Regions from separate parts of the Vibrio sp. 378 genome, predicted to be linked through region 3. Evidence: predicted binding sites of a transcription regulator. Region 3 holds the regulator's gene; each other region holds the start of a gene.

Region 1 (4,273 bases), on a different contig from region 3:
TTTCTTGAGCCCTCTATGTCCGCCCAAATGTTATCTGCCGTCCCATTAACCTCCCTTTCTGGAGTTGGCGCGAAAGTCGCAGAAAAACTCGTCAAAGTTGGCTTACATAGCGTTCAAGATTTGCTGTTTCACCTTCCGTTACGCTACGAAGATCGTACTCGTATTTACCCTATTGCCAAACTGCATGCTGGCCTTTGGGCGGCAGTGCAAGGTAAGGTCATGGCAGTCGACACCATCTTCGGTAAGCGCAAAATGCTAACGGTAAAAATCAGCGACGGTAATGGCACTATCACGCTGCGCTTTTTCAACTTTACCGCAGCCATGAAGAACAATTTCACGCAAGGTAAGTTAGTACATGCTTACGGTGAAATTAAGCGCGGTGGCATGGGTTTGGAAATTGTTCATCCTGACTACAAGTTTTACGTCAGCGAGCAAAAGCCCGATGTAGAACAGAGCTTAACCCCTGTTTATCCCACCACCGATGGTTTACGCCAAATCACATTACGCAACCTTACCGAACAAGCTTTAGCCCTGCTTGATAAAACCGCAGTGCAGGAATTACTTCCAGCGGGGTTGTATGACCATCAAATCACGATGTCGCAAGCGCTGCACACCATTCATCGCCCACCACCAACCATTAATTTAGATGAGTTTGACGAAGGCAAACATCCTGCCCAAATCCGCTTGATCATGGAAGAATTGCTCGCACAAAACTTATCGATGCTGGCGGTGCGTAGCAAAGGTCAGAAGGATTCAGCGCTACCTCTCGGTCCTTGTCATAAACTAAAAACGCAGCTTTTAGCCCAACTGCCTTTCTCTCCTACAAACGCTCAAACCCGAGTAGTACAAGAGATTGAAGCCGATCTAGAAAAACCGCACCCAATGATGCGATTAGTGCAAGGCGATGTTGGTTCGGGGAAAACATTGGTTGCCGCTTTGGCCGCTGTTAGAGCCATTGAGCATGGCCATCAGGTGGCACTCATGGCGCCAACCGAACTATTGGCCGAGCAACACGCTATCAACTTCGCAAACTGGTTTGAAACAATGGGCATTCAAGTCGGTTGGTTAGCGGGCAAACTCAAAGGTAAGGCAAAGGAAGCCGAGTTGGCTCGTATTGCCAGTGGTGAAGCACAAATGGTAGTGGGTACTCACGCGCTATTCCAAGAGCACGTTGAATTTCATCACCTTGCTTTGGTCATCATTGATGAACAGCACCGCTTCGGTGTCCATCAGCGATTAGAATTGCGTGAAAAAGGCGCAAAACAAGGCGCCTATCCACATCAGTTGATCATGACGGCGACGCCTATTCCTCGCACCTTAGCCATGACCGCTTACGCCGATCTGGAAACTTCCGTGATTGACGAGCTACCACCGGGTCGAACGCCGATTCAAACCGTTGCCATTCCAGATACAAAACGTGACGAAATCGTCGAGCGTGTCCGAAATGCCTGCTTAAACGAAGGCAAGCAGGCATATTGGGTGTGTACCCTGATTGATGAGTCGGAAGTATTAGAAGCGCAAGCCGCGGCAGATACCGCAGAAGAGCTTCAACGTAAGCTACCGGACGTAAAAATTGGTCTAGTACACGGACGAATGAAGCCCGCAGAGAAACAAGCGGTGATGCAAGATTTCAAAGACAATAAACTGCATTTGCTGGTCGCAACGACAGTGATTGAAGTTGGTGTGGATGTACCAAACTCTAGCTTGATGATCATAGAAAACCCTGAACGTCTTGGTTTGGCACAATTACACCAGTTAAGAGGTCGCGTGGGCCGAGGTTCCGTTGCTAGCCATTGTGTACTGCTGTACCACTCTCCGCTGTCAAAAACCGCGCAAAAACGTCTCGGAGTACTACGTGAAAGTAACGATGGCTTCGTCATTGCACAGAAAGACCTAGAAATTCGTGGCCCTGGAGAACTATTGGGTACAAAGCAGACAGGTCTTGCTGATTTCAAAATCGCAGACTTAGTTCGAGATCAACGCCTGATTCCCGAAGTTCAGCGCATTGCGCGTCATATTCATGACAATTACCCGTCTAACGCAACAGCGATTATCGATCGCTGGTTGGGTGAGCGGGATATTTACTCCAAAGCGTAATGATTGAAAGCGAGCCAAATGGCTCGTTTTTTAATGCGCCAAAAACAAAGCAAACGTTTGCTTTTTGAGTAAATCTCTCTATAATCGCGCACAAATTTTTAAGTGTGTTAGATCACACTCCACCAACCTGAGTTGACTCTGATTAACAGCAATCACAGGTAACGACGTCAACTCCACCCTGCTCTCCCATTCAGCGAGAACTAGGGAAATATTGCGACTAGCGAGACAAACAATGACAACTTCAAACCGATCTTCGGAACTGGTCTATCAACTCAACGATCGACCACCTTTGCCTCAAACCATTTTTGCCGCACTTCAGCACTTATTGGCGATGTTCGTCGCGGTTATCACTCCGTCACTGATCATCTGTCAGTCTTTGGGTGTACCAGCAGACCAAACGAATACCATCATCAGCATGTCTTTATTTGCGTCAGGCGTGTCTTCGTTTATTCAAATTCGCACCATTGGCCCAATTGGCTCTGGTTTGCTCTCTGTTCAAGGTACCAGCTTTAACTTTTTAGGTCCTATTATTGGTGCAGGCCTATCGCTGAAAGCCGGTGGAGCAGACATCAGCACCATGATGGCTGCCATTTTTGGTACGATTTTAGTCGCATCATTTGCAGAAATTTTCCTATCTCGCGTGTTGGAGCATGCCCGCCGAATCATCACTCCGCTCGTTTCAGGCATCGTCGTCACTCTTATCGGTCTCACACTGATTCAAGTCGGCTTAGTATCAATGGGCGGTGGCTACGCAGCATTAAATGAAGGAACCTTCGGCAGCTTAGACAAACTTGCTCTGGCTGGGACGGTACTTGGATTAATTGTGATTTTAAACCGCTCGAAAAACCCATACATCCGTGTGGCTTCAATCGTGATTGCGATGCTAGTGGGCTACATCATGGCGTATTTTATGGGGATGGTAGATACTTCTCAGCTAGGCGCAACCGAGATCGTAGCACTGCCCGTACCAATGCAATATGGCTTATCGTTTGACTGGTCTCTGTTCATTCCGCTGGTACTGATTTTCTTTATTACCGCACTAGAGGCCATCGGTGATATTACCGCAACATCTGAAGTGTCTGGTGAGCCAGTAAAAGGCCCAGTGTACATGAAACGCATTAAGGGCGGTGTGTTAGCAGACGGCTTAAACTCTGCAATCGCAGCCGTTTTCAACAGCTTCCCGAACTCAACGTTTAGCCAGAATAACGGCATCATCATGCTAACAGGAGTCGCGAGCCGCTACGTGGGTTACTTTATTTCTGGCATGTTAGTGATTCTTGGCTTGTTTCCTGGCGTCGCTAGCTTTGTTCAGCTGATTCCTGAGCCAGTACTTGGCGGCGCAACGATTGTCATGTTTGGTACGATTGCTGCCGCTGGTGTGCGTATTATCTCTCGTGTTGAGCTCGATCGCCGCGCAATTCTGATCATGGCCTTATCCTTCTCAATGGGACTTGGTATCGCACAAAAACCAGAGATCCTGCAATTTATGCCAGAATTTATTAAGAGTATTTTCTCAACTGGTGTTGCAGCAGGTGGCATCACAGCGATCATTTTAAATCTACTTCTGCCAGAGAAACTGGAAGACGAAGATGAACTTCCTCAGGAAGTGAAAGAGTCTTAAGATTATTGAGAATAAGAAAAGCCCAACCTATTTAGGTTGGGCTTTTTGTTTAAAGGGTGCAGGCCATCGACTTACTTGGTAGGAAAGCTGATTTGAGCGATTAAACCGCCTTCACTGCGATTACGCATCACCACAGAGCCTGAATGTTGGCTGATTATACGCTTCACAATCGCCAACCCTAGCCCAGTGCCTTCACTACCGCGAGCGGTGTCACCACGCGTAAAGGGTTCAAATAACCTCGCGATTTGGGAATGCTCGATACCCGGTCCGTTGTCCTCTACTGAAATCCACACTAGCTGCTTATCTGCTGTCACACCAGTGCTGATTTTGACCCAGCCACTGCCATAACGTAGCGCATTCACAACTAAGTTACTGATCGCCCGCTTAATCGCAATCGCGCTTCCTTTGGCTGGCGGCAAGTTAAGATTAAGATCTGTTTCAATTTCAACCTCATAACCACCTTCAGAACTGGCGACGTCACTGGCAATCGTACTGATATCAACCGCTTCAAACGATTCTTGGTTCACCGGTTTGAGATAATCCATAAACTGACTG
Region 2 (4,273 bases), on a different contig from region 3:
CATGCGTGTAAACTTGGATGTTCTGAATTTTCATCAGCGCAGCCATACGCATTGCGTTACGAGCGTATTCCATGAACATTAGGAATGTTGCGCCGTAAGGAACGAAACCACCGTGCAATGCGATACCGTTGATGATAGCAGTCATACCGAATTCGCGTACACCGTAGTGGATGTAGTTGCCAGAGAAGTCCTCCGTTTCTAGAGACTTAGAACCAGACCACATGGTCAGGTTAGAAGGCGCTAGGTCAGCAGAACCACCCATAAACTCAGGAAGCATTTGACCAAACGCTTCTAGTGCATTTTGCGATGCTTTACGTGATGCAATGTTCGCTGGGTTTGCTTGAAGATCGGCAATGATTTGGTTCGCTTTTTCTTCCCACTGTGCAGGAAGTTCGCCGTTTAGACGTCGTTTAAGCTCTGCCGCTTCAGCAGGGTAAGCTGCAGCGTATGCTTCGAATTTTTCATTCCAAGCTGCTTCTTTCGCGGCGCCCGCTTCTTTTGCATCCCACTCAGCGTAAACATCTGCCGGGATCTCAAATGGGCCGTACTCCCAACCTAGGTATTCGCGAGCCGCTTGGATTTCATCGTGACCTAGTGGTGCACCGTGACAGTCGTGCGAACCAGACTTGTTAGGAGAACCGAAACCGATAATTGTTTTGGTACAGATAAGCGTAGGACGTGGGTCCGCTTTTGCTGCTTCAATTGCTGCGTTGATCGCGTCTGAGTCGTGACCATCGACTGCTGGGATTACATGCCAGCCATACGCTTCAAAACGCTTAGGTGTATCGTCAGAGAACCAACCTTCAACGTGACCGTCGATAGAGATGCCGTTGTCATCCCAGAATGCAATCAGCTTGCCTAGACCAAGAGTACCTGCAAGAGAGCATGCTTCATGCGAGATGCCTTCCATTAGACAGCCGTCACCCATGAACACATACGTAAAGTGGTCAACGATATCGTGACCTTCTTTGTTGAACTGTGCCGCTAGTGCTTTCTCTGCGATCGCCATACCAACAGCGTTAGTGATGCCTTGACCTAGAGGACCCGTTGTTGTCTCGATACCAGGCGCGTAGCCGTACTCTGGGTGACCTGGGGTTTTTGAGTGCAATTGACGGAAGTTTTTCAGATCGTCAATAGATAGCTCGTAACCGCTTAAGTGCAGTAGAGAGTAAATAAGCATTGACCCATGACCGTTTGACAGCACAAAGCGATCGCGGTCGGCCCACTCTGGGTTTGAAGGGTTATGGTTTAGATGAGAGCGCCAAAGAACTTCAGCGATATCAGCCATACCCATTGGTGCGCCTGGGTGGCCTGAGTTAGCTTGTTGAACACCATCCATGCTTAGAGCACGAATTGCATTGGCAAGATGTTTACGAGACGACATGTCTGCTCCTGAGTACATTAAGCGAAACGAAAAGTAGGTCATAATTCTCTCAAAGCCCTGTTGGGTGTGCAAACGTTTTCCAATCCAAAACCTCACAAATATTGCACCTTTCGCGCCAAATCGTTCGAAGTTCTTAAAATTATCAATAAATCAGGCAAACGTTTGGTTATAACAAAAACCAAAAAAGAGCTTGTAATTCGAGCAATCAAATTTAGAATAGACGTCTAGATGTAGATACACCTACAAAAATTAGTATTAATTTGCGCTGGAGAGTTTATCATTCCCCAGTTTTAAACCAGATATAGTGGAGCTAACATGGCTAAGCACCTGTTTACTTCTGAGTCAGTATCAGAAGGTCATCCAGATAAAATTGCAGACCAGATTTCTGATGCGGTTCTTGACGCGATTCTAGAGCAAGATCCAAAGGCTCGTGTTGCATGTGAGACTTACGTTAAAACCGGTATGGTAATGGTGGGTGGTGAAATCACGACTTCAGCATGGGTAGACATCGAAGAGTTAACTCGTGAAACCGTTCGTGAAATCGGCTACGTACATTCAGATATGGGCTTTGACGCAGATTCTTGTGCGGTACTAAACACAATCGGTAAACAGTCGCCAGATATCAACCAAGGTGTTGATAAAGCTGACCCTAAAGAACAAGGTGCAGGCGACCAAGGCATCATGTTTGGTTACGCTTGTAACGAAACTGAAGTACTAATGCCAGCGCCAATTACTTACTCTCACCGTCTTGTTCAAAAGCAAGCAGAAGTTCGTAAAAACGGCACACTACCTTGGTTGCGTCCTGATGCAAAATCTCAGGTAACATTCCAATACGATCAAGGTAACATCGTTGGTATCGACGCGGTTGTTCTTTCAACTCAACACTGTGATTCAATCTCAACTTCAGACCTGCGTGAAGCGGTAATGGAAGAGATCATTAAGCCAGTGCTACCTTCTGAGTGGATCAACAAAGAAACAAACTTCTTCATTAACCCAACCGGTCGCTTCGTAATCGGTGGTCCTATGGGTGACTGTGGTCTAACTGGTCGTAAGATCATCGTAGATACCTACGGCGGCGCAGCTCGTCACGGTGGCGGTGCGTTTTCTGGTAAAGATCCATCAAAAGTTGACCGTAGTGCAGCATACGCAGCACGCTACGTAGCGAAAAACATCGTAGCGGCAGGCATGGCTGACCGTTGTGAGATCCAACTTTCTTACGCAATCGGTGTTGCTGATCCAACGTCTATCATGGTGGAAACGTTCGGTACTGAGAAAGTACCTCACGACATCATCATTGAAGCGGTTCGTCAATTCTTCGACCTACGTCCATACGGTCTACAAGAAATGCTTAACCTTCTTCAACCTATCTACAAGAAGACAGCGGCATACGGTCACTTCGGTCGTGAAGAATTCCCGTGGGAAGCGACAGACAAAGCTGCACTTCTACGCGATTTCGCTGGCATCAAATAATCAAGCCAAGCAAGAATCAATCAAGCCCTCGCCTATGGCGGGGGCTTTTTATTTTCAGCAACTTTTATCCAGCCATTTCGGCTCATACCGCCCTGACCCACAAAGCAGTCCTGTTTCTCCCTCATTTTTTATACCGAATAAATTTTAAGCAATTATTTGTAAATTATCCCATCTCCGCCAATAGTTAAAATATTGTTAACTCCAATTTAAATAGAGACGTCGGATGCTGGCGACTGTGGAAGCACACTTAAGTAAAGACATGAGTCAGGCATCTTTATGGCCGATACCAAACTAAGCCAATGCTCAGATGTAAACTTGAAAAAGTCGCTTCAAGTTTGACTGAACAAAAACCGCTGTCAGTTGGTATAAGCGGATAATGTGGGAATAAATCAAGGAGGAGTTATGCCTCGAACTGTTAATCCATCGGACTTCCACAACAAGCGAAAGGAAGTGCCAGACAATGAATACGCCAGAACCATACCGTGCAATACGGTCAATCTTTCTGCACCTTTTCATTGGCTCGCATTAGGTCTGCATGATTTCGTGCGAATGCCGCTTATTAGTGCTTTCTATGGCATCTGTTTTATGGCAGCAGCCATAGGCATTGTTTTGCTCGTACAGTGGCAAGGCACACACTTGGTCGTCATGCCCAGTTTGATTGTTTACATGTTAATCGGTCCGTTTCTCGCGCTCGGCTTGTATGATGCCAGTTGGGAGAGAGAGCGCGGACACAAAGCAAGCTTGTTCCATTCAATGAAAGCGATCGGTCGTAACTCAACATCTCAATGGGCGTTCGCCGTGTTACTCGCAGTGTGTATGATATTTTGGATGCGCATTGCCGCTCTACTTCATGCGCTCTACCCTTCTGTTCAAGGGGCACCTTTAAGTGAGTTTCTACCCTTCCTTGTCATCGGCTCTTTAGTTGGCTTTGTTTTGGCTTGTGTGGTGTTTAGTATTTCAGCCTTTTCTATTCCGCTCATGATGGAGCGTCGCGTAGACATGATGACCGCTGTATTTACCAGCTTTAATGCCGTGAAATCCAACATTCCAGCAATGATTGTTTGGGCAGCGATCATCTGTGGCGGTATTCTTATCGGCTTTGCGACCTACGGGATCGGAATGTTGTTTACCATGCCAATTCTAGGCTACGGTACATGGCACGCTTACCATGCCACCATCAAGAAAAAACACACACCATAATTAACTGATGCTATGATCTGGCCCTCGCAAATGCGGGGGCTTTTTTATTTGATTTATCGAGGTGAATTGTGGATATAGAACTCAGCTATAAAGCCAAGCAAGTGATGGCGGGCTGTATCGCGATGGCGGAACAAGCTTTCAAACGTTCTTTCCCGATTCCAACAATCACCTTCGACGTCCGTGGGAAAGCGGCAGGAAAAGCCTACCTTCAATTAAATC
Region 3 (4,273 bases):
GCTTGCCCATTGCTATTAATAAGCGGTCATTTTTGACCATAAAACATAACAATTATAGTTACTGCTATTCATTTTAATTGATTACACTTAGGGGATATCCCTAATTGACTTTGTGATGCATGACTTGAAGCATCATTCAGGAGCCCAAAATGCAAGAAGTGAAAGCTTTTAATGAAAAACGCGCTGAAATTTACTGGTGGTTTTCGAGCTTGTTCGCAAAAGAACTAACAGAGAAAGAATTGGAAGCCTATCACAGTGTTGAAATTCGCAGTTTTCTCGCAGGTTTAGGTGAAAATGAGTCGCTAAAACCAGCCGTTGATAGCCTAGTTGATGCATTGAATCGGTTACAAGATCGTGAAGATGCACAACTAGAGCTTGCAGCTGACTTTTGTGAACTGTTTTTGAAGACAGAAAAATACGGCGCTCTTCCTTACGCATCCATGTACATTGGTGAATCAGGTTTACTGAATGACAAGCCAGCTGAGGAAATGGAAAAGTTGATGGCTGAATTTGGCGTTCAAGTAGACGAAAACCTAAAGGAACCTGCGGATCACTTAGCCGTTGAGCTCGACTTTCTCGGGAACATGATTATCCGCTCAAACGAGCTTGAACAAGAAAAACACATGGAAGAAGCCTTCGTTAAACAAAACGACTTTATCCAGCAACAATTGATGTCTTGGTTACCTCAGTTTTCAGACAAATGTAAAAAATTCGATGAATTTGGATTTTACTCAAGTGTCGCGAAACTATTAGTTGCATTTTGTAAACTAGACAGCGCCTACCTTCTTGGTGAATAATTGCCGCCTATTTTTAGGGAGCCTGCCTATCGGGCTTCCTGTGTGCCTGAAAGTGACCGATTGTAAGTAACTTGGGTATAATATTCGTTTGCCTTAACTTAGCGCAAAGACGCTTGGTTATTTAGCAGTCAAAATGTGACTTCAAATACACAAATCTCTTGCTGAAAACATTGCTAGTCAGTCCACATAGGGCTAAAATGTGAGCGCAAACGATTAAATATGATTTATATGTAAACCGCTGAAATATAGCGGTTTTTGTGTTTTCTTAACAGGTTGATGGCAATTTCTCATCAGATAGAAAAAGATAAAATTCATCGACCGATGCTGCTACGCACCCTTTTGTCGCACTTGGATCAACCGCTGCCGAGACACTTAGCGCCAATTTTAGATTGCTAGGTGTGAAACCATTAGAGCATCAGGTACATCCAATACGACATATTTCAGTAGCTCGATACAGGACACCATTTATGGCCACGATAAAAGACGTTGCTCGCTTAGCCGGCGTTTCCACTACGACAGTTTCGCACGTTATCAATAAAACGCGTTTCGTTGCAGAAGCAACGCAAGAAAAAGTAATGAAAGCCGTTGACGAGCTGAATTACGCGCCAAGTGCCGTTGCACGCAGCCTAAAATGCAACTCAACTCGTACGATTGGCATGTTAGTAACTCAATCAACTAACCTATTTTTCTCAGAAGTGATTGATGGCGTTGAGAGCTACTGTTACCGCCAAGGCTATACTCTGATTTTATGTAACACAGGCGGGATTTACGAAAAACAACGCGATTACATTCGTATGCTGGCTGAAAAGCGCGTTGATGGCATCCTAGTGATGTGTTCTGACTTAACCGAAGAACTAAAAGAGATGCTTGACCGTCATGCGGACATTCCTAAAGTGGTCATGGATTGGGGCCCAGAGAGCTCACAAGCAGACAAGATCATGGATAACTCAGAAGAAGGTGGCTACATTGCAACCAAACATCTGATTGACAATGGTCATACGGATATCGCTTGTCTAAGCGGTCATTTTGAAAAGCTTGCTTGCCAAGAGCGCATTGCAGGTTTCCGTCGCGCAATGAGCGAAGCGAACCTAGCTGTAAATGAAGACTGGATCCTTGAAGGTAACTTTGAATGTGATACGGCCGTATTAGTTGCAGATAAAATTACCGCAATGGACAAGCGCCCGACGGCGGTATTCTGTTTTAACGACACAATGGCTCTAGGCCTAATGAGCCGCTTGCAACAAAACGGGATCAAAATTCCTGAAGATATTTCAGTGATCGGCTACGACAACATCGAGCTTGCGGAATACTTCTCTCCACCGCTAACGACTATCCACCAACCTAAACGTCGTGTTGGTAAAAATGCATTCGAAATTCTACTTGAGCGTATCAAAGATAAAGAACACGAAAAACGAATTTTCGAAATGCAACCTGAGCTTGTAATTCGAAATACTGTGAAAAAAATGAACTAAATTTCACTGTATTTAACCGTGTTAAATAAGCGCTCTACAGGGGCGCTTATTTTTTTGGAAAAATTAAGCATTCTCTAATACTTCACACCACTCTAATAACAATTGACTAACGTTAACTCCCTGTTTTATATAAATGTAATATATATTAAGAACTCCTTTTCAAAGGCCAATTTGCACCTTTCCATATGCAAAATAGAGCATTCAATCTATCATTTTTATTGAACCGAAATCACACTTTTAACGCTAAACCGTGATGTTAATTCAATATAAGAAGTATGCTCATTGTGTCACGCACAGGGCAAACCATTCGAAAGAGTGGGACGCAAAGCCTCCGGCCTGAACCATATTACGATATGGAAGGTAGCGGGGTTACCGATGGCAAGTGTGTAAGCAATGACTTTACTCTGTAATGACATTGTTTTTACGCATGTTTGCTACTCTCTCGGACCTGACTTTTGGTGGCGTAATATTAATTACACCGAGATAACAAAACATGGATAAACCGATACTCAAAGACTCTATGAAGCTATTTGAGGCACTTGGTAATATCAAGTCGCGCTCAATGTTTGGTGGCTTCGGACTATTCGCTGATGAAACAATGTTTGCACTAGTGGTAAACAATCAGCTTCATATCAGAGCAGACCAAAAAACTTCATCTGACTTCGAGAAACAAGGGCTAAAGCCTTACGTTTATAAAAAACGTGGCTTCCCAGTCGTTACAAAGTACTACGCTATTTCCAGCGATTTATGGGAATCAAGCGAACGCTTAATCGAAGTAGCGAATCAATCATTGAAAAAGGCAAAGCTTGAGAAAGAACAGCAAGCAAGTACAAAGCCTAACCGTTTGAAAGATTTGCCTAACTTACGACTGGCTACCGAGCGCATGCTAAAAAAAGCCGGCATCGAATCCGTAGAGAAGCTTGAAGAGGAAGGTGCGCTTAACGCCTATAAAGCGATAAGAGATACGCACTCTGCAACCGTCAACATTGAGTTGCTATGGGCACTAGAAGGTGCTATCAACGGCACTCATTGGAGTGTGGTACCTCAAGCTCGCCGAGATGAGTTGATGAACGGCCTCCAATAAAAGTCGACCTAAAAACTATCTTGTAAAACCGCAGTCTAATCTGCGGTTTTTTTGTGAAATTTTTTCGGTTTTCCTACTGTCTTATTACATATATCCCAAATTGGAATCAAAATTATGAATAAGAAACTGATATTAGGTCTCATCCTACTAGCGGCTATCGTCTTTTTAGGTATTAACTTTGGCCAGTATTTAACCTTAGAGAATGCAAAAGCCCAACAAGAAGCACTAACTACATACCTCGATCAGAATTTTGTATTCTCGGCTGCGATTTACTTTTTTACCTACATTGCAATTACCGCTTTTTCTATCCCAGGAGCGGCAGTAGTCACCTTACTTGGTGCAGCCTTATTTGGTTTTTGGACAAGCTTGCTACTGGTTTCTTTCGCTAGCACTATGGGGGCAACACTGGCCTTCTTGAGCAGCCGATACTTATTGCGTGACTGGGTACAAAACAAATTCGGAAATAAACTCAACGCAATTAATCAAGGTGTCGAAAAAGACGGAGCTTTTTATCTATTTTCCTTGCGCCTAATCCCTGTATTCCCTTTCTTTCTAATCAACTTACTGATGGGCTTAACACCGATGTCTGTAGGTCGATTTTATCTCACTAGCCAAATAGGTATGCTGCCAGGCACAGCCGTATATCTGAATGCAGGTACTCAATTAGCAACAATTGAAAGCCTATCGGGCATTGTTTCACCCGCAGTATTAGCGTCTTTTGCGCTATTGGGACTATTTCCAATCATCACTAAATGGGTTATGAATAAAGTAAGGCCGACACCAAGTCAGCAAAACTCGTAATTGGTGAAGTGGGTATTTTGATGAAAATATTTATCGCTAAAAACCCAGCAGAAGCACACATTGTATGTGAGCTGCTTAAAGTGGAACAAATTTACTGTGAAGTTCGTGGAGAAGGTATT

Evidence for each region. Region 3 encodes PurR, which represses purine synthesis genes. Its sites were predicted from a motif close to TNANGNAAACGTTTNCNTNA; they were not measured.
Region 1: a site for PurR is predicted at 2,143-2,162, ahead of R7Q48_RS22170 (uracil-xanthine permease family protein). Genes of this name have one in related genera too.
Region 2: a site for PurR is predicted at 1,535-1,554, ahead of metK (methionine adenosyltransferase). Genes of this name have one in related genera too.

The regions. Positions count from the first base shown of each region.
Region 1 covers NZ_JAWOUO010000021.1:5,052-9,324, reverse strand. Annotated here, with positions in the region: gene recG (ATP-dependent DNA helicase RecG) at 16-2,097, shown strand; gene R7Q48_RS22170 (uracil-xanthine permease family protein) at 2,330-3,718, shown strand; gene envZ (two-component system sensor histidine kinase EnvZ) at 3,790-4,273, opposite strand, start outside.
Region 2 covers NZ_JAWOUO010000006.1:17,462-21,734, reverse strand. Annotated here, with positions in the region: gene tkt (transketolase) at 1-1,384, opposite strand, end outside; gene metK (methionine adenosyltransferase) at 1,700-2,854, shown strand; gene R7Q48_RS12515 (DUF2189 domain-containing protein) at 3,257-4,054, shown strand; gene R7Q48_RS12510 (SprT family zinc-dependent metalloprotease) at 4,123-4,273, shown strand, end outside.
Region 3 covers NZ_JAWOUO010000004.1:94,532-98,804, reverse strand. Annotated here, with positions in the region: gene torD (molecular chaperone TorD) at 150-797, shown strand; gene purR (HTH-type transcriptional repressor PurR) at 1,265-2,269, shown strand; cyclic di-GMP riboswitch class I at 2,557-2,646, shown strand; gene R7Q48_RS09210 (TfoX/Sxy family DNA transformation protein) at 2,763-3,353, shown strand; gene R7Q48_RS09205 (TVP38/TMEM64 family protein) at 3,468-4,154, shown strand; gene R7Q48_RS09200 (DUF2007 domain-containing protein) at 4,175-4,273, shown strand, end outside.